Regions from separate parts of the Mesorhizobium sp. NPDC059025 genome, predicted to be linked through region 1. Evidence: riboswitches for the same ligand, from Rfam matches in the RefSeq annotation. Region 1 holds a riboswitch; the other holds the start of a gene.

Region 1 (9,500 bases):
GGATCGCGCCTCGGAGATTTCGGCGATCCTGACGACGGCCATCGAGAACATCCTGCTTGGCAAGGGCGATCCGGCGGCCGTCCTCAAGGAAGCCAACGACCAGGCGAATGGCATGCTCTGAGCGTGATCCCGAAAAGTGGAACCCGGTTTTCGGATAAGATCACGCTCCGACAATGAAGCCGGACCGGTACCGAGCCTCCAACTCCTGACGCGCTTCCTCCCGCGGCAGGATCTTCCTCCGGCGTTCTTTCCGGACGCCGGAGGACCCTTCACAATCCCCCTCATCTTATCGAGAACCCGCAATGCGACGCCCAAAGATCACGTTCATCGGAGCCGGCTCCACCGTTTTCATGAAGAACATCATCGGCGATGTGCTGTATCGCCCCGCGCTCAAGAATGCTGTGATCGCGCTGATGGACATCAATCCCGAGCGGCTGCAGGAAAGCGAGGTCGTCGCCGGCAAGCTCGTGCAGGCGCTTGGCGCCAATGCGACCATTGAAACTCACTCCAACCAGCGCAAGGCCCTGGAAGGGGCGGATTTCGTCGTCGTCGCCTTCCAGATCGGCGGCTACGAACCTTGCACCGTGACCGACTTTGAGGTCCCCAGGCAATTCGGCCTGCGCCAGACCATCGCCGACACGCTCGGCGTCGGTGGCATCATGCGCGGCCTGCGCACCGTGCCGCATCTGTGGGCCATCTGCGAGGACATGCTGCAGGTCTGCCCCGACGCGATCCTGCTGCAATATGTGAATCCGATGGCGATCAACACATGGGCGATCGCCGAGAAATATCCTTCGATCCGGCAGGTGGGGCTGTGCCATTCCGTTCAGGGCACTGCCTATGAACTGGCGCGCGATCTCGATATCCCGGTTTCGGAAATCCGCTACCGCGCCGCGGGCATCAACCACATGGCGTTCTTCCTCACCTTCGAACATCGCCAGGCGGACGGCAGCCATCGCAACCTCTATCCCGACCTCGTGCAGGGCTATCGCGAAGGGCGCTTCCCGAAACCAAGCCACTGGAACCCGCGCTGTCCGAACAGGGTCCGCTATGAAATGCTGACGCGGCTCGGCTATTTCGTCACCGAAAGCTCCGAGCACTTCGCGGAATACACGCCCTATTTCATCAAGGACGGCCGTGCCGACCTCATCGAGAAATTCGGCATCCCGCTCGATGAATATCCGAAACGCTGTGTCGAGCAGATCGCCCGCTGGAAGGAGGAATCCAAGACATTGAAAGGCGCCGGCACGATCGACATCAAGGAGAGCCACGAATACGCCTCCTCGATCATGAATTCGGTCTGGACCGGCGAGCCGTCGATCATCTACGGCAATCAGCGCAACAACGGCTCGATCACTTCGCTGCCGGCCAATTGTGTCGCGGAAGTGCCTTGCCTCGTCGATGCAAACGGTATCCAGCCAACCGTCGTCGGCGATCTGCCGCCACAACTGACGGCGCTCATCCGCACCAACATCAACGTGCAGGAACTCACCGTCCGGGCGCTGACGACCGAAAACCGCGACCATATCTACCATGCGGCGATGATGGATCCGCACACCGCGGCCGAGCTCGATCTCGACCAGATATGGACCCTCGTCGACAGGCTGATCGCGGCGCATGGCGATTGGCTGCCCGCATGGGCACGCGGCTGAGCGGCGCCGCATCGCGGGCAATTCGCAAAACAACCGGAGCAGCAGTTCGACCCCATGACCTTTCTCAGGATCGATCACGTCACCAAGCAGTTCGGCTCCCTTCAGGTCGTCAAGGGAGTGTCGATCGAGGCCGGGAAGGGTGAGTTCGTCGTCTTCGTCGGCCCCTCGGGTTGCGGCAAGTCGACCCTGCTTCGCATGATCGCCGGCCTCGAGGAGACCAGCGAGGGCACGATCTCGATCGACGGCGAGGATCTGACCCATGCCGATCCGGCCGATCGCCATGTCGCGATGGTGTTCCAGTCCTACGCGCTGTTCCCGCACATGTCGGTCTTCGACAACATCGCCTTCGGCATGCAGATCAACAAGGTGCCGAAGGCCGAGATCAAGGCGCGTGTCGCGGAGGCCGCCCGCATCCTGCAGATCGAGCCGCTGCTCGACCGCAGGCCGAAGCAACTCTCCGGCGGCCAGCGCCAGCGTGTCGCCATCGGCCGCGCCATCGTGCGCAAGCCCAAGATATTCCTGTTCGACGAGCCTCTCTCCAATCTGGACGCCGAGCTGCGCACCCAGATGCGTGTCGAGATCGCCAAGATCCATCGCGAGATCGGGGCGACCATGATCTACGTCACGCACGATCAGGTCGAGGCCATGACGCTCGCGGACAGGATTGTCGTCCTGCGTGGCGGCCTGGTGGAACAGATCGGCACCCCCATCGACCTCTACGACAATCCGGCCAATCTCTTCGTTGCCGGCTTCATAGGCAGCCCGCGAATGACCCTGTTGTCCGGCAAGGTGGAAAGCATTTCGGCGGATGGGATGCAGGTCGCTTGCCCGGCTTTCTCGCGACCGCAATCCATTCCCGGGCCGTTTGCACGGCCGCTGGAAACGGGCAGCCAGGTCACGCTCGGCCTGCGTCCGGAAGCCATCAGGATCGATGCCGCGAATCCGGTGTTCAGCGCCAGGGTGGAAATCACCGAAAATCTGGGCGGGTCCACGCTCATCTATGCCGTGGCCCCGGACGGCACCGCGCTGATCGTGCCGGCGCAGGAGCGCACGGCGGTTCGTTCCGGCGACACGCTGCCGCTGTCCTTTTCCACAGCCCCGCACGTGTTCGATGCGCAGGGAAACAACCTTCGTTTGCCCTAGGGCACGATCTCGAAAAGTAGCAGACCTTTCGGATTGAGATCGCACGACAAAACAAGGAAATGGAGCGGAACGCCGGTTCAGCTGATCGCATTTCGCGCAAAGGCCGAGGGCGTCCAGCGCTGGCGTCCTCTTGCCTTCTGCTCAAACCCCTGTTGACAAAAAGCCTGCTTGAGGTCCACCCTTGAGGCTCACCAGGGGGGTCCCGACAAGGGGCTGAGATACTGCTGTAACGCGCAGTGACCCGTTGAACCTGATCCAGTTCATACTGGCGTAGGGACGGTGGGAACACTTCGCGGGCCGGCATTTTTCGGCTTCGGTTTCGGGCAAGAATGCCCGTATTCCATTCAGCGAAGCGTCACTTCCTCCTCATGCGCGAACTGGGTCTCCGTCACTCGAGGAGGCTCGCTCATGAATATCCATACCCCGACCGTCACCGTTGGCGAATTGCCGGCATCGCGCAAGGTCTACAAGCCGGGCGTCATCCATCCCGGCCTGCGCGTGCCGATGCGCGAAATTTCCGTGCATCCCACCGCCGGCGAGCCACCCGTCACGGTCTATGATTCCTCCGGCCCCTACACCGACATCAGCGTGCAGACCGATATCGAGCGCGGCCTGCCGCGCCTGCGCGAGGAATGGGTCGTGGCGCGCGGCGATGTCGAGCGCTACGAGGGCCGCCTGGTCAAGCCGGAGGACAATGGCTTCGTCTCCGGCGAGCGGCTGACGCCGGAATTCCCGGTGCGCAACCAGCCGTTCCGGGCCAGGGACGGACGCGCCGTCACCCAGCTCGCTTATGCGCGCGCCGGCATCATCACGCCGGAAATGGAATTCATCGCCATCCGCGAGAACCTCGGCCGCCAGGCGGTGCACACCAAACTGCAGCGCGACGGCGAGAGTTTCGGCGCGGCGGTTCCCGACTATGTCACGCCGGAATTCGTGCGCGACGAGGTGGCGCGTGGTCGCGCCATCATCCCGGCCAACATCAACCATCCGGAAGCCGAGCCGATGATCATCGGCCGCAATTTCCTGGTCAAGATCAACGCCAACATCGGCAACTCGGCCGTCACCTCGTCCATGGCCGAGGAAGTGGAAAAGATGGTCTGGGCGACCCGCTGGGGCGCCGACACGGTGATGGACCTTTCCACCGGCCGCAACATCCACAACATCCGCGACTGGATCCTGCGCAATTCACCGGTGCCGATCGGCACCGTGCCGCTCTACCAGGCACTGGAAAAGGTCGGCGGCGTTGCCGAGGACCTCAGCTGGGAGGTGTTTCGCGACACGCTGATCGAGCAGGCGGAGCAGGGGGTGGATTATTTCACCATCCATGCCGGCGTGCGGCTGCCCTACATTCCGCTCACCGTCGACCGCGTCACCGGCATCGTCAGCCGCGGCGGCTCGATCATGGCCAAGTGGTGCCTCTACCATCACAGGGAAAGCTTCCTCTACGAGCACTTCGAGGAGATCTGCGATATCTGTCGCGCCTATGACGTGTCGTTCTCGCTGGGCGACGGGCTGCGGCCAGGCTCGATCGCCGACGCCAACGATGCGGCGCAGTTCGCCGAGTTGGAGACGCTGGGCGAGTTGACGCAGATCGCCTGGGCCAGGGATTGCCAGGTGATGATCGAAGGTCCCGGCCATGTGCCGATGCACAAGATCAAGGAGAACATGGACAAGCAGCTCGCCGTCTGCGGTGAGGCGCCATTCTACACGCTCGGGCCGCTCACCACGGACATCGCGCCGGGCTACGACCACATTACCAGCGGCATCGGCGCCGCGATGATCGGCTGGTTCGGCACCGCCATGCTCTGCTACGTGACGCCGAAGGAGCATCTCGGCCTGCCCGACCGCAACGACGTGAAGGTCGGCGTCATCACCTACAAGATCGCCGCCCACGCCGCCGACCTCGCCAAGGGCCATCCCGCCGCCAAGGTTAGGGACGACGCTCTGTCACGCGCACGCTTCGAGTTCCGCTGGGAGGATCAGTTCAACCTCTCGCTCGATCCCGAAACCGCGCGTGCGTTCCACGACGAGACCTTGCCCAAGGAAGCGCACAAGGTGGCGCATTTCTGCTCCATGTGCGGGCCGAAATTCTGCTCCATGCGCATCTCCCACGACATCCGTGCCGAAGCGCAGAAGGAGGGCATGGCGGCGATGGCGGAAAAGTTCCGCGTCGGTGGCGATCTCTACCTGCCGCTCGATTCCGTCGACACCGTCGATGTGGCTGCTTCCTTCGAAGCATCGGAGGCGGGGGCCGACCAGCCATGAAAGCGCTGGTCAAGGGAGCCGGCGTCGCCGGGCTGACGCTGGCCCTCGAGCTGGCGTCGCGTGGCGCCGACGTCACCGTCATCGAAAAGCGGCATCGCCTTGCCGGCAGCGCGTCCTGGGCTGCCGGCGGCATGCTGGCGCCCTGGTGCGAGCGCGAGAGCGCGGAGGAGGCGGTCGTGACGCTCGGCCGCCTGGCGCTCGACTGGTGGGATGCCGTGCTGCCGGGGCATGTCGTGCGCGCCGGCACGCTGGTGGTGGCTCCGGCGCGGGACGCGGGCGAGCTCGACCGTTTCGCGCGACGCACGGCCGGGTTTTCGGCGATCGGCGAAGAGGCCGTTGCCGCACTCGAACCGGATCTTGCCGGCCGGTTCCGGCGCGGGCTGTTCTTCGGCGAGGAAGCGCATCTCGATCCTCGTCGTGCCCTGATTGCGCTCAAGGACAGGCTGGTCGGCATGGGCGTGCGCTTCGAATTCGGCTATGGCGCGGTGCGGGTTCCGGAAACCGTCGACATCGAGGCCGACTGCACCGGCATCGCAGCAAGCGTCCCGGGACTGCGCGGCGTGCGCGGCGAGATGCTCCTGCTGCATGCGCCCGATGTCTCGCTGGCGCGCCCCGTCCGGCTGCTGCACCCGCGCTTCCCCGTCTATGTCGTGCCGCGCGCCGATCACCTGTTCATGGTCGGCGCGACGATGATCGAAAGCGACGCCAATGAACCGGTCACCGCGCGTTCGATGATGGAACTGCTCGGCGCCGCCTACGCGCTGCACCCGGCTTTCGGCGAAGCCGAGATCGTCGAGGCCGGTGTCGGCGTGCGTCCAGCCTTCGCCGATAACCTGCCGCGCGTCAGCCGCGACGCAAACCGGGTCTCGATCAACGGCCTCTACCGCCACGGCTTTCTGCTGGCGCCGGCAATGGCACGGCAGGCGTCCGAACTGATCTTCAATTCGCAAAGGGAGCTTGCCGATGCGGCTCATCATTAACGGCGAAAGCCGCGAGGTCGACGCCGGCACGCTGGCGGGCCTGCTCGCCGAACTCGACTATGCAGGCGGCTGGCTGGCAACGGCGCTCAACGGCGAAGTGGTGCCGGCGAGGGAACGCGAGACCTGCCGGATCGCCGATGGCGATTGCATCGAAATCCTGTCGCCGATGAAAGGAGGGTGAAGCCATGCTCGAACTCTATGGACAGCAGTTCTCGTCGCGCCTGCTGCTTGGCACCGCACTTTATCCGTCGCCGGCGATCATGGCCGATGCGGTCAAGGCTGCGAAGACCGAGATCGTGACGGTGTCGCTGCGTCGCGAAAGCGCCGGCGGCAGGACCGGCGGGCAGTTCTGGTCTCTGATCCAGTCACTCGGCGTGCGCGTGCTGCCCAACACCGCCGGCTGTCATTCGGTGAAGGAGGCCGTCACCACGGCGCAGATGGCGCGCGAGGTCTTTGCAACCAACTGGATCAAGCTGGAGGTCATCGGCAACCACGACACCTTGCAGCCGGATGTGTTCGGCCTCGTCGAGGCGGCACGCATCCTGAGCGATGATGGCTTCGAGGTGTTTCCCTACACTACCGACGACCTGGTCGTGGCCGAACGATTGCTGGAAGCCGGCTGCAGACTGCTGATGCCGTGGTGCGCGCCGATCGGTTCGGCGCGCGGGCCGCAGAATGTCGATGCACTGCGCTCGCTGCGCGGGCATTTCCCAAATGTGCCGCTGATCGTCGATGCCGGCATCGGCCGCCCGTCGCACGCGGCCGAAGTCATGGAACTCGGCTACGACGCCGTGCTGCTCAACACCGCCGTCGCCAGGGCGGGCGATCCGGTGGCGATGGCAGGCGCCTTCGGCAAGGCGATCGAGGCAGGGCGGGAAGCCTGCCTTGCCGGTCCGCTCGAACCGCGCGACATGGCCGTTCCCTCCACCCCCGTCATCGGCATGGCAGCCTTCTCATGAAACTCGACCCGTTCTACCTCATCGTCGATTCCGCCGCCTGGATCGAGCGGCTGGTGCCGCTTGGCGTGAAGCTGTTGCAACTGCGCGTCAAGGACATGCCCGCCGAGGCGCTACGCGCCGAAATCCGTGCCGCCAGGGCAATCTGCGAACGCCATGGCTGCCAGCTCGTCGTCAACGACTACTGGCGACTCGCCATCGACGAGGGCTGCGACTTCGTCCATCTCGGCCAGGAGGATCTGGCCGAAGCCGATGTCGGGGCGATCCGCCGGGCCGGGTTGAAACTGGGCTTGAGCACGCACGATCATCCTGAACTGGAAACCGCACTGGCGGCCGAGCCCGACTATGTCGCGTTGGGCCCGGTCTATCCAACCATCCTGAAGGCCATGAAATGGGCACCGCAAGGCCTCGACCGCATCGCCGAATGGAAACGCCGGGCGGGTGAATTGCCCCTCGTCGCCATCGGCGGATTGACCGTCGAGCGCATCCCGGGTGTCTTCGCGCAAGGTGCCGACAGTGCCGCCGTCGTCACCGACATCACCCGCAATGCCGATCCGGAGGCGCGTACCCGCGAATGGCTGGCGGCCACGGCATCATGGCGGTGACGCCCGACCGGCATGTGCTGGTCGCCGCCGGTACGGACTCCAGCGGCGGCGCCGGCATTGCGCGCGACGTCGAGACGGTCGCGACGTTCGGCCTGCGCGCCTGCCTCACGGTCACCGCCGTGACCGTGCAGACCCACGGCGCCGTCGAGCGGGTCGAGCAGATGCCGCCCGACCTGATCGCCGCGCAAATGCGCGCCGCCTTTGCTTCCAACGCGATAGCCGCGGTCAAGATCGGCATGCTGGGCAGTGTGGATGCCGTAACCACCGTTGCTTCCGTATTGGCCAGCCGCCTGCCGCTGCCGGTGGTACTCGATCCTGTCCTGGCCTCGACATCAGGCCGCGCGCTGCTGCCAATGGATGCGGTCGAGGTGCTGAAACGCCGGCTGATGCCACTGTGCACGCTCGTCACGCCCAATCTGCCTGAACTGGCGCTGCTGAGCGGCAAACCGGTTGCGACAGACGAGGCTGGCATCATTGGACAAGCGGGGTCGCTGTTCGAAAGCGGCGTTGCAGCCTTGTTGGTCAAGGGCGGTCATGCCGAAGGCGATCGTTCAGTCGACCTTCTCCTGCGCGCTGGCCAGAAACCGTCACGCTTCGAGGCGTCCCGTCTTGATACCAGCATGCGCGGCACCGGCTGCATGCTGGCCAGCGCCATCGCTGCCGGGCTGGCCTTGGGTGATGATCTGGATGCGGCAATCGGCAAGGCCAAGGATCATGTTTTCCGGAAACTGAATGAGGCGGCAAAGCCGCCGGGGCTCGGCCACCTTCTCCCACAAGGGGAGAAGGGAACACCGTGCTACCCGATGATCCGGTGAGGGGGCAGGAAAAGGCTACGCGGCTTCAGTCACTATCCGCTTGTCCGCACCATCGACGACCAGTGCCGTCAGCCTGCCGCTCTGGTAGGCGGCGGTGTCGACATTGACGCGGTTGGGCATCAGCTCGGCTTCCGACTGCGGCGTGTGGCCGTGCACGATGACCTTTTCGTAAAGCCCGGGATGATCGAGGAAGATGGAGCGGACCCAGATCAGGTCGTCATGCGCCTGCCGGTCGAGCGCGATGCCGGGACGCACGCCGGCGTGGCAGAAGAAGAAATCACCGAACGAAACCGAATAGGGCAGGTCGTGCAGGAACTGTTTCTGCTCGGGCGGCACCGCGCTGACGAGATCCTTCCAGCCTTGTTCGAGCGAGGCCGGATCGGCGAAGTCGATCGCCACGCCGTAGGACAGTGCCGTCTCGCGGCCGCCATAGCGCGCGAACAGCCCATCGGCGTCCGGCATGGCCAGGAAGTCGCGGAAGCCGATATCGTGGTTGCCGGCCAGCGCGATGATGCGTGGATCGCGCTGCTGCGCGGTGATCAGGAAATCGATGACGCCTTTCGAGTCCGGGCCGCGGTCGACATAGTCGCCGAGATGGATGATGCGCCAGTCGGTCGGCCGGTCGCGCTCGATTTCGGCGGCAATGGTCCGGTGCATGCCGGACAGCAGGTCGAGCCGACCATGCACGTCGCCGATGGCGTAAAGGCGCATGCCGTCCGGCGCGCGGGCGTCGAGGAAATGGATACCGTCGGTCAAAGGAGAAGCTGCTTTCAGATGGGTTCGGGAGCGCTGAATTATGATCCCGAACCGAAGGTCAGCAAAGCGAAAGTCGCGGAACTTTTGGACAAGGATGCGGCAAAAGGGAGATAACGATTCTTCGGCGGGAGGCTTTGTGACGCTTCGTTAGATGACGCTCCGGTTGCCTTCGTTATCTACGAGCACGAGCGCGCTGCCGCGCACTTGGCCGCGGTATTTTTCGAAGAATGCATCGCGGCGTTCACGACCTTTTTTTGTCTTTGGTTTCAAGAAGGCCTGCGCCTTTTCAAACCGCGCTTCGTGATGTGACGAGCCTGAGTTGGCCATC
Region 2 (9,500 bases), on a different contig from region 1:
TCAATCTGAGGCGCTTGCGCGCCCGTCTCGGCACTGGAACCGAGGCCCTGTCAAACCAGGCTCTCTATCGCGAGGTTTCCACCGCGCTGGGCGTTTCTGAAACCGATGTCGCCATCATGGATGCGCGACTGTCGGCACCCGACAGCTCGCTCAACGCGCCGCTGACCGACGATGGCACCGGGGCGGAGCGTGTGGATTTCCTGGTTTCGGATGGGCCGCTGCCCGACGAGATCGTCGGCGACACCATCGACGTCGAGCGCCGCTCCGGCTGGCTGAAGCAGGCTCTGGCGGCTTTGAACGAGCGCGAATTGCGGATCATCGAGCAGCGCCGGCTGGGCGACGAGAGCGCTACCCTGGAAGAGCTCGGCGAGACGCTGGGCATCTCCAAGGAACGCGTCCGGCAGATCGAGGTACGGGCGCTGGAGAAGCTGAAACTGGCGCTGGTGAAGCAGAACCCGGAATTCCTCGCGGCCTGAACGTTCGTCGATCCGTCGACGTCAGAATACGCGCGCGATCGCCATGGTTATGACGGTAACGGCGAGCAATACCGCCGCCAGGCGCTCGCCGCGTATCGCCTGATCAAGAATGCTGGCGGCGTTACCCTCAGCGCCAATGCGTCGTGCGCGCCCGACCAGCGCGCCCTGAACACCCGCGGCAACGATTGCCGCTGCTGCCCCCACCGCCAGAATCTGTTCTTGCGTGCCGAAATAGCTGCTGCCGTGAAACAGATACCAGAGAACGGCGCCCGACAGGACGGCCATCGTGGCTGCCCCCATCTGCGGTGCGAACAGCGTTGTGGCCAGCCGGCCGTCACCCGTGCGTGCCAGCACGAAAGTCGAGCCGGCCCAGAACACGCCCGACATGACATGCAGCGCCAGTGCGATCATGAAAATGTACTGCATGCAAAGACCTCCACAAATTCGCGACCATCGAATTGATAGATATCTAACTGTTAGATGTCAATCTATTAGACGTCGGCCTTTTGTATGCTAGTGTCCGGGCATGCCTAAACCTTCCGCCAAACCGATCGGTCTCGACCTCGCTCAAACCGCCAAAGTCGTCCGGCGCGCGCTGGATGATGCGATGATTGCCAATGGCGGATCGCTGCCGGTCTGGTCCGTGCTGATTTCGGTGAAGTCACGGCAATTCGGACACCAGCGCCAGCTCGCGCAATCGGTTGGTATCCAGGGGGCGACGCTGACACATCACCTCAATGCCATGGAGGCGGATGGCCTGCTGACCCGCCGTCGCGATCCAGCCAATCGGCGCAAGCATCTGGTCGAACTGACGCCGAGCGGCGAGGCGATGTTCCTGCGACTGCGCGAAACGGCAATCGCCTTCGACCGGCAATTGCGAACTGGCATGAGCCAGGACGAACTCGATCACACTCGGTCCGTGTTCGCGCGCCTGCGTGCGAATGTCGATGGAGAAGGCGTGGAAATGAGAGACGAGGCTGAAGCCGAGCTGTAGGCACGGATGTTCGCGCTCGAAACCGACGCCGTAATGCTATCTGTCGGTAACGATCTTGACCTTGTCGCCGGTCGAAACCGTCGCCCCCGGTCCCATCGCGTTGAGCACGCGGAACAGGTCGAGCTTGCGGTCGACGCCGACCATCTGCGCCGACAGGGTGCCGATCGTCTCGCCCGGTCGCACGGTGACGACGCGGATACGCAGCGGCTTCAGGGCGGCCTTCTCGGCTGGGCTCAGGACACGGAATGTGCTGCTCACCGAACGTGCGACAGGCTCGAGTGACGTTCCCGCTGCAGGAGCGGCCGTCAGCAGCCGGTAGACCTGGCCGTTGGCGCGGATGACGACGATATCGAACTGCCAGCCATCGGCACGTGCCTTGGCAACCGCGGCTTCATTGCCATTGATCGTCTCCTGGCGGACAGTGGCGTCTTCCAGGCCGGCAACCCAGCCGCTGCGGATATAATCAGGCAGCGTGACGTCCTTGTCGATCGTCACGCCATCGAAACGTACCGCCATGTCGCCGGGACCGGTGGCGGTGACGGCCGCTGCCGAGTTGTCGATGACGAAACCATCCGGCACGGCGAACGACACGCCGAGCTTGGGATGCAGGAAGGTATTGCCGCGCACATAGCCTTCCTCGGGCGTGTCGCCGTAGAGAAGACCGTCAATGCCGGCAAGATAGGAATCACGGTCACGGGTTCCGAAGCCCGGCTGGCCGAACATCCGCGCGTGGCGTTGCGCCAGATCGATACGTTGGGGCGTATTCGGATGTGTGGCGAGGAAGTCGAGGCTGGCGTCGGTCGCACCGCTGACCGAGCGGAAGCCGGCATAGGAGGCCATCGACTGCAGGAAGCGGCCGGCCGCGTAGGGGTCATAGCCGGCTTCACCGACCGACTTGATGCCGATGGCGTCTGCTTCGAGTTCCTGATTGCGCGAGAACTGGGCGAGCCTCAGCTTGCCGCGGATGAGGGCTGCCTTGGCGTTGGGATTGTCGCCGAGCACATCGGAGACGACCTTGGTGGCGAGGCCTTCCTCGGCTTCCAGCTGCTGGCGCTGCAGTCCGTGGTTGGCGGTGACGTGGCCCATCTCATGTGCAATCACCGCGGCGATCTCGGACGAGTCGTTGGCGAGCGCCAGCAAGCCGCGGGTGATGTAGAGATATCCGCCCGGCAGCGCGAAGGCGTTGACGTTGGGCGAATTGAGGATGGTGATGCGGTAGGTCTGCGTCGGGTTGGCCGACACCACGGTCAGCCGGCCGACGATCTTGGCGACCATGCGCTCCAGTTTCGGATCGGAGTACTCGCCGCCATAGGTGGCGAGGATGCGAGGGTGCTGCGCCTTGGCAAGATCGGCAAGGCGGCTGTTGGCCTGCGCGTTGTCGACGGTAACCGGCCTGTTCGAAGGCTGGAAGCCGGATTCCTCAACCGAATTCGGCATCACCGACTGGCAGGAGGCAAGCGCAAAAGCCACCCCGGCCAGTGCGAGCATGCGCACCGGGGTTTTCTTGCAGCTCATGTCCAGGCCGGTCGACAGGTCGGCTTCCTTCTTCGTCTCAATGGAGCAATCTACGATTGTGCCCGACAATCTGCGGTGGACCTAGCCACACACGAAGCAGATTGGCAAGCAACGACGATGATGCCCCCAAACCGGTTTGACCGCAAATTATGTCGGCTTCCGGGCAAGACAAATGCCTGAGTCGCATAATCCGTTCCAGATTTCCCTGGTGCAGGACCAGTCAAAATGTGGCGGTGGCCACTCTTTTCCGGCGCTCGGCTAACCTTCGTCGGTTGCGCCGGCGTATCGTTGGAAGGCTGCCGGACCATTCGCGGAAAAGAAATCGCCTGCTCCGCCACTTGCGGCAACCGCGCCGTTCTCCAGGAAAACGACATGAGCAGCGATGCGGCGTGCGTCCTGTGGCTGATGGGTGACGAAGAGCGTGGTCATTTTTCGTTCGGTCTGAACCGCCGCCACGAGATCCAGCATATCCTCGCGCAGGGCAGGTCCGAGCGAAGCAAAGGGTTCATCCAGCAGAAGCACCGGTCGGTCGCGGACCAGGGCCCGCGCCAGTGCAACGCGTTGACGTTCGCCGCCGGAAAGCTCGCGTGGCAGGCGTTTGTCCTTGCCCGCCAGACCGGTGCGTGCGAGCGCGCCGGCGATGGTGGCGCGGTCGGCGGCGGTGAGGGCGAGCGAAGGCGAGATACCGAGGCCAACATTGCGGAACACATCGAGATGAGCGAACAGGTTGTTCTCCTGAAAGACCATCGAAACCGGCCGCTCGGACGGTGCAACGCTGGTGAAATCCTTGTCACCGATCAGGACACGCCCGGAGCGAGGTGTTTCGAACCCCGCCACAAGGCTGAGCAATGTCGATTTCCCCGAGCCGCTCGGCCCCATGATGGCGGTGATTTCGCCGGCAGGAAATTCGACGTCGAAAGTGAGGTCGACCTCGCCATAGCTGAAGGTTGTCCTGTCGAGATGCAGCGACACCTCCTGTCGAGCCGGCATATCGGCGGTCATGAGGAACGTCCCTTTCCGAGCCGGTCGGCAAGCAGGATCAGCGCGAAGCAAACCAGACCCAGCAGCAGAGCCAGCCCCGCGGCATCGGCGGTACGATAGCTGCCCATGCGCGCAAGCAGAAGATAAGGCAGCGTCTGCAGGGAATCCGAACCGAACAGCGCGATCACGCCGAGGTCGCCGAGCGACAAAGCCATGGCAAAGGCGAAAGCGGTGGCAAGCGGGCGTCGCAGAACCGGCCAGTCGATCAATCTCAAGCGGGCCCAGCCGGTGATGCCAAGTTGTGCGCAAAGCCGCTCATGCCGTTCGCTGGCCGCGTCATAGGCCGGACGAATGGCACGCAGGGCGAAGGGCATCGCCATGATGGCGTTCACCGCAACGACCATGGCCGGGGCGATCGCGAAAGCGCTGCCGACATGGCGTAGCAGCAAAAACCAGCCGGCGCCGATGACGATCGGTGGCACGACCAGCACGAAGCCGGCTCCGGTATCGGTGGCATATTCCAGCAGCGACCGACCACCGGTTCTGCCACGGCGGGCAGCCAGGCCATGCCGCGCCATTGCCAAAGACAAGGAAAGGGCTGTGGCAAGCAGGGCCGAGAGGAATGCAAGTGCCGCGCTTGTCGTGACGGCCCGATGCACGGCTTGTTCGCCGACGAGGCGGACAAGATCGGATTGCACCCCGGCGGCTATGGTTGCCATCATCGGGCCAGCGACGAACAACAAGGCGAGCGTGATGAGCAAGGCGTTCAGGGCTGTCTCGCCATCACCGATCGAAAGGTAGCGGCGCGGCGCCACGGAAAGACCGGCCTCGGCGGCCGTGTTGGCGCCGAGGCGCGAAAGCAGGGCCACGACGGCGAAAGTGAGCAGGACCTGCAGCAGCGTCAGCGCAACCGCACGCGCTGGATCGAAATCGAAGCGCAACGCCTGATAGATGGCGACTTCCAGCGTGGTTGCGCGCGGCCCGCCGCCAAGGATCAGCACGATGGTGAACGAGGTGATGCACAGCATGAAAACGAGACCGGCGACACCGGGAAGCGCCTGCCGCAGCGCCGGCCATTCGATGAAGCGGAAGGCAGGGCGCACGCCCATGCCGAGTTGGCTGGCAAGCCGCCATTGGTCCGCCGGAACGGTCTGCAACGCTTCTAGGAAAAGCCGCACGCAGAGTGGCAGATTGAAGAAGACGTGGGCGACAAGGATGCCGGAGAGACCGTAAATGCCCGGCCAATCCTCGCCTGCGATCTTTGTCAGGAAAGGCGCGAAATAGCCGGCGCGGCCATAAAGAGTGAGAACCCCGAGTGCTGCAACGATGGCGGGTAGCGCCAGAGGCACCGCGAACAGCTGCAGAATGAAGTTGCGGCCAAAAAAACCGGGATGACGCGCCAGCGCTCGTGCCACGAACAATGCCGGTACGACCGACAGGCAGGTCGACAGCACGGCCTGCCACAAGGTGAAGCGGACGACGCGAAGAAGATAGGAATCGAAAGCGGCAGCCGCGCCAGAAAAATCGCCGGCGCTTTCGATGGCAAGGCCAAGCAAAGCACCGCCGATCAGGACGGCGACAAAGGTCAATGCAGCGATCCCCGCGCCGACACGTCTGTCGCGCAATGCAGCGGGGTGTGCAGCCTGAGACAATGGTTTCGCCGTCGTTCCTATTTGCTCATCACGTTGAGCCACTCATCCACCCAGGCCTTGCGGTTTTTCGCAATCTCCTCGGGAGTGAAAGCCAGGGTCTTGACCGGCTTCACCAGTTTGTCGAAGGCCGGATCGAGCGGCTTGTCCATCTTGCTGGCCGGGAACATCCAGTTGGTTTCGGGGATCACGTCCTGGAATTTCGGGCTGGTCATGAAGGCCATGAATTTCCCGGACAGCGGGTTTCTGGCGCCGGTGGTGGTGATGCCAGCGACCTCGACCTGAAGGTAATGGCCCTCGGAGAAGGAAGCTGCCTGGTAGCGATCAGTCTTTTCAGCGATCATATGGTAGGCGGGCGAGGTGGTATAGGACAGCACCATCGGCGCTTCGCCCTTGGTGAACAGGCCGTAGGCCTCGCTCCAGCCCGGCGTGACCGTGAGCACGCGGTTCTTCAGCTTCGCCCATGCCTCTGGTGCCTTGTCGCCATACACCGCGCGCACCCACAGCAGCAGTCCAAGGCCGGGCGTTGAGGTGCGTGGGTCCTGGATGGCGATCTTCTGGGTCGCGTCGCCTTCGACCAGATCCTTGAGGCTGGCCGGCGGTGTCTTCAGCGTCTCGGTGTCATAGACGACGGCAAAATAGCCGTAGTCATAAGGAACGAAGGTGTCGTCGTTCCAGCCGCCCGGCACGTCGGATGCCGCGGTTGCGCCATGCGGAGTGAACAGGCCAGTTGCCTTGGCATCCGCTGTCAGGTTGGTGTCGAGCCCAAGCACGATATCGGCCTTCGTGGCACTGCCCTCCAGCTTGACGCGGTTGAGCAGGGCGACGCCATCCGCAACCGAGACGAAATCGACCTCGCAGTCGCAGTCCGCCTCGAACGCCTTCTTGACCTGGGGGCCCGGACCCCATTCAGCGGTGAAGCTCTCATAGGTATAGATGGTCAGCTTGTCTTTCGCGGTCGCCGGCAGCGTGGCGGCAGCGAAAGCGAGAGCGGAAACCAGGACAGACAGAGTTTTGCGCATCGGCGCCTCCTTCACTTCGTGACAAGGGAACTGGCGCTTTGGCTAAGCGTCTAATCCCTCCGCCGGTACAAACCGGATCAGGTTCAGCGGGTTGGCTTTTCGCCTCTCAGCCGGTTCGCGAAGCCGCGATCTGGCACCCCGTTAGAGCGGCCTGAGACATAGAGCGGGCGACGGTGGCGCGCAAGCGTTAGTTTGCCGGATGAAACGGGCAGGCTCCGCACGCCCTTCCGTTTCCGCATAGGGGCTGGTAAGGGCGACGCCCATGAGCACATTCACCCTTCTGCTTGGCGGCGAGGTCATCCAGACGCCGCGGCTCGAAGCCCAGGTCGCCGGCACGCGCGTGATCGCCGCCGACTCCGGCATCCGGCATGCGGATATGCTGGGGCTTACGCCTGAGCTGTGGGTGGGGGATTTCGATTCCGCACCAGCTCATTTGCCGCCGCATCTGGCGAAGGTGCCGAAGGAGCGGTTCCCGGCCGAGAAGGATTCCACCGATGGCGAGCTCGCCGTCTCGATTGCGCTTGATCTCGGTGCGGCGAAGCTGAATCTCGTGGGTGCCTTCGGCGGCGCCAGGGCCGATCATGCCTTCCTGCATCTGGCTCTGGCGCTCAGCCTGGCCGAACAGGGGACAGACGTACTCCTGACCAGCGGTGCGCAGGAAGGTATTCCGGTTCTGCCTGGCCGGACGGCGGCTTTCGATTATGCCGAAGGAACGTTGTTTTCAGTGCTTGGCTTCTCGAAACTCACCGGGCTCACGATCAAGGGCGCCAAATGGCCACTGAATGCGGTGGAAATGCCTTTCGGTTCGTCCCTCACCATCTCCAATGCGGTGCAAGGCAAGCTCGAAATAGCGCTCGGCACTGGCCGTGCGCTCCTGCTTGCTCATCCTTACCCACTTCCCGAAAGCTGACATGGCGCCGCCCCTTCTCAACCTGACTGGCATCAAACTGACCTTCGGCGGCACACCTTTGCTGGATGGCGCCGAACTCGTGGCCTCTCCCGGAGACAAGATCGCGCTGGTCGGCCGTAACGGTTCCGGCAAGTCGACATTGCTCAAGATCGCCGCCGGCATGATCGAGCCGCAGGATGGCGAGGTGTTCCGTCAGCCGACGGCAACCGTGCGTTACCTGCCGCAGGTTCCAGACATGGACGGTTTTGCCAGCGTGCGTGCTTATGTCGAAGCCGGGCTGGGGCCGGCCGACGATCCCTATCGCGCGACCTACCTGATGGAGCATCTGGGGCTCACCGGAGAGGAACGCCCTGCCGATCTTTCCGGCGGCGAAGCGCGGCGGGCCGCATTGGCCCGCGTCATGGCGCCGGAACCCGACATCCTGCTGCTCGACGAACCGACCAACCATCTCGACCTCGCCGTCATCGAATGGCTGGAAGAGGAGCTGGCGCGCACCTCCTCAGCCTTGATCGTCATTTCCCACGACCGTCGTTTCCTGCAGCGCATCTCGCGTGCCACGGTCTGGCTCGACCGCGGCCAGACACGCCGGCTGGAAAAGGGCTTCGGCCATTTCGAGGAATGGCGCGATCAGGTTCTGGAAGAGGAGGAGCGCGACCAGCACAAGCTCGGCCGGCAAATCGTGCGCGAGGAGCATTGGCTGCGCTACGGTGTGACTGCACGGCGCAAACGCAACATGCGCAGGCTCGGCGAATTGCAGTCGATGCGCCAGCGTTTCCGCAGCCATCGCGGCGCAGAAGGCACCGCGACGCTGGTGGCCAGCGACGCAGCCGAATCGGGCAAGCTGGTGATCGAGGCCAAGAACATCGAGAAGAGCTTCGGCGATCTCACCGTGGTGAAGGATTTTTCGACCCGTATCCAGCGTGGCGATCGTGTCGGCCTGGTCGGTGCCAACGGCGCCGGCAAGACGACCTTGCTGAAGATGCTGACCGGGGAGACGAAGCCCGACGCCGGCACGGTGCGGCTGGGAGTCAACCTCGAGATCGCTGCTCTTGACCAGAAGCGCGAGGCCGCCGATCCGGATGAGACGCTGTCGCATTACCTGACGGACGGGCGTGGTGAAAACCTCGTCATCAATGGCGAGCAGCGCCATGTCGTGTCCTACATGAAGGACTTCCTGTTCAAGCCGGAACAGGCGCGTACGCCGGTGCGTGAACTTTCCGGCGGCGAACGGGCACGGCTGCTGCTGGCCCGCGTCCTGGCGCGACCGGCGAATCTGCTCGTGCTGGACGAACCGACCAACGATCTCGACATGGAAACGCTGGAACTGCTGCAGGAACTGGTGGCGGGTTTTGCCGGCACGGTCATCCTGGTCAGCCACGATCGCGATTTCCTCGACCGTACGGTCACCAGCGTGATCGCGCCCGACGGCGGTGGCCGTTGGGTGGAGTATGCCGGCGGCTATTCCGACATGCTGGCGCAGCGTGGCGGCACCAAGCTTGAGGACCGCAAGGCACGCAACGGCCAGTCCGCAGAGCCGAGAGCAGAGAAGCCACGCGCGGAGGTGCCCAAGGAGACGGCCAGAAAGCTCTCCTTCAAGCAGAAATTCGCCCTGGAAAATCTGCCGAAGAAGATCGAAGCGGTGACGGCATCGATCGCCAGGCTGGAAAACAACATCGCCGATCCGGCCTTCTACGAGCGCGACGCGGTTGGCTTCCAGAAGACGATCGCGGCGCTCGACAAGGAACGGGCCACACTCGCCGCACTCGAGGAAGAGTGGCTGGAACTGGAAATGCTGCGCGAAGAACTGGAAGGCTGAAGCGCTGTTCGGCTGATGCATCCTTATTCCGACAATCGGCAAAATCCGGCATTGATCTTGGCGGGGCGGATCGTGCTACCGTTGGCGAGTATTCGTTGGCCGACGGAGGAGGAGTTTCCATGGCAGAACCGACCGGG

Evidence for each region. A riboswitch is a leader RNA that binds a small molecule or an ion and turns the genes downstream of it on or off. The one in region 1 is predicted to bind thiamine pyrophosphate.
Region 2: linked by a shared signal. The riboswitch ahead of thiB (thiamine ABC transporter substrate binding subunit) and the one ahead of thiC (phosphomethylpyrimidine synthase ThiC) in region 1 are both predicted to bind thiamine pyrophosphate.

Annotation. Positions count from the first base shown of each region.
Region 1 is NZ_JBHYIM010000014.1:67,500-76,999, reverse strand. Features, by position in the region: gene ACFWYE_RS26160 (ABC transporter substrate-binding protein) at 1-121, shown strand, start outside; gene ACFWYE_RS26155 (alpha-glucosidase/alpha-galactosidase) at 303-1,652, shown strand; gene ACFWYE_RS26150 (ABC transporter ATP-binding protein) at 1,707-2,795, shown strand; TPP riboswitch at 2,979-3,090, shown strand; gene thiC (phosphomethylpyrimidine synthase ThiC) at 3,204-5,060, shown strand; gene thiO (glycine oxidase ThiO) at 5,057-6,040, shown strand; gene thiS (sulfur carrier protein ThiS) at 6,024-6,221, shown strand; gene ACFWYE_RS26130 (thiazole synthase) at 6,226-6,999, shown strand; gene ACFWYE_RS26125 (thiamine phosphate synthase) at 6,996-7,601, shown strand; gene ACFWYE_RS26120 (hydroxymethylpyrimidine/phosphomethylpyrimidine kinase) at 7,571-8,416, shown strand; gene ACFWYE_RS26115 (metallophosphoesterase) at 8,432-9,127, opposite strand; gene ACFWYE_RS26110 (hypothetical protein) at 9,320-9,500, opposite strand, start outside.
Region 2 is NZ_JBHYIM010000004.1:306,088-315,587, forward strand. Features, by position in the region: gene ACFWYE_RS12780 (RNA polymerase factor sigma-32) at 1-476, shown strand, start outside; gene ACFWYE_RS12785 (hypothetical protein) at 498-902, opposite strand; gene ACFWYE_RS12790 (MarR family winged helix-turn-helix transcriptional regulator) at 1,003-1,470, shown strand; gene ACFWYE_RS12795 (M48 family metalloprotease) at 1,507-2,985, opposite strand; gene thiQ (thiamine ABC transporter ATP-binding protein) at 3,244-3,987, opposite strand; gene thiP (thiamine/thiamine pyrophosphate ABC transporter permease) at 3,984-5,618, opposite strand; gene thiB (thiamine ABC transporter substrate binding subunit) at 5,636-6,637, opposite strand; TPP riboswitch at 6,675-6,788, opposite strand; gene ACFWYE_RS12815 (thiamine diphosphokinase) at 6,900-7,547, shown strand; gene ACFWYE_RS12820 (ABC-F family ATP-binding cassette domain-containing protein) at 7,549-9,363, shown strand; gene ACFWYE_RS12825 (hypothetical protein) at 9,483-9,500, shown strand, end outside.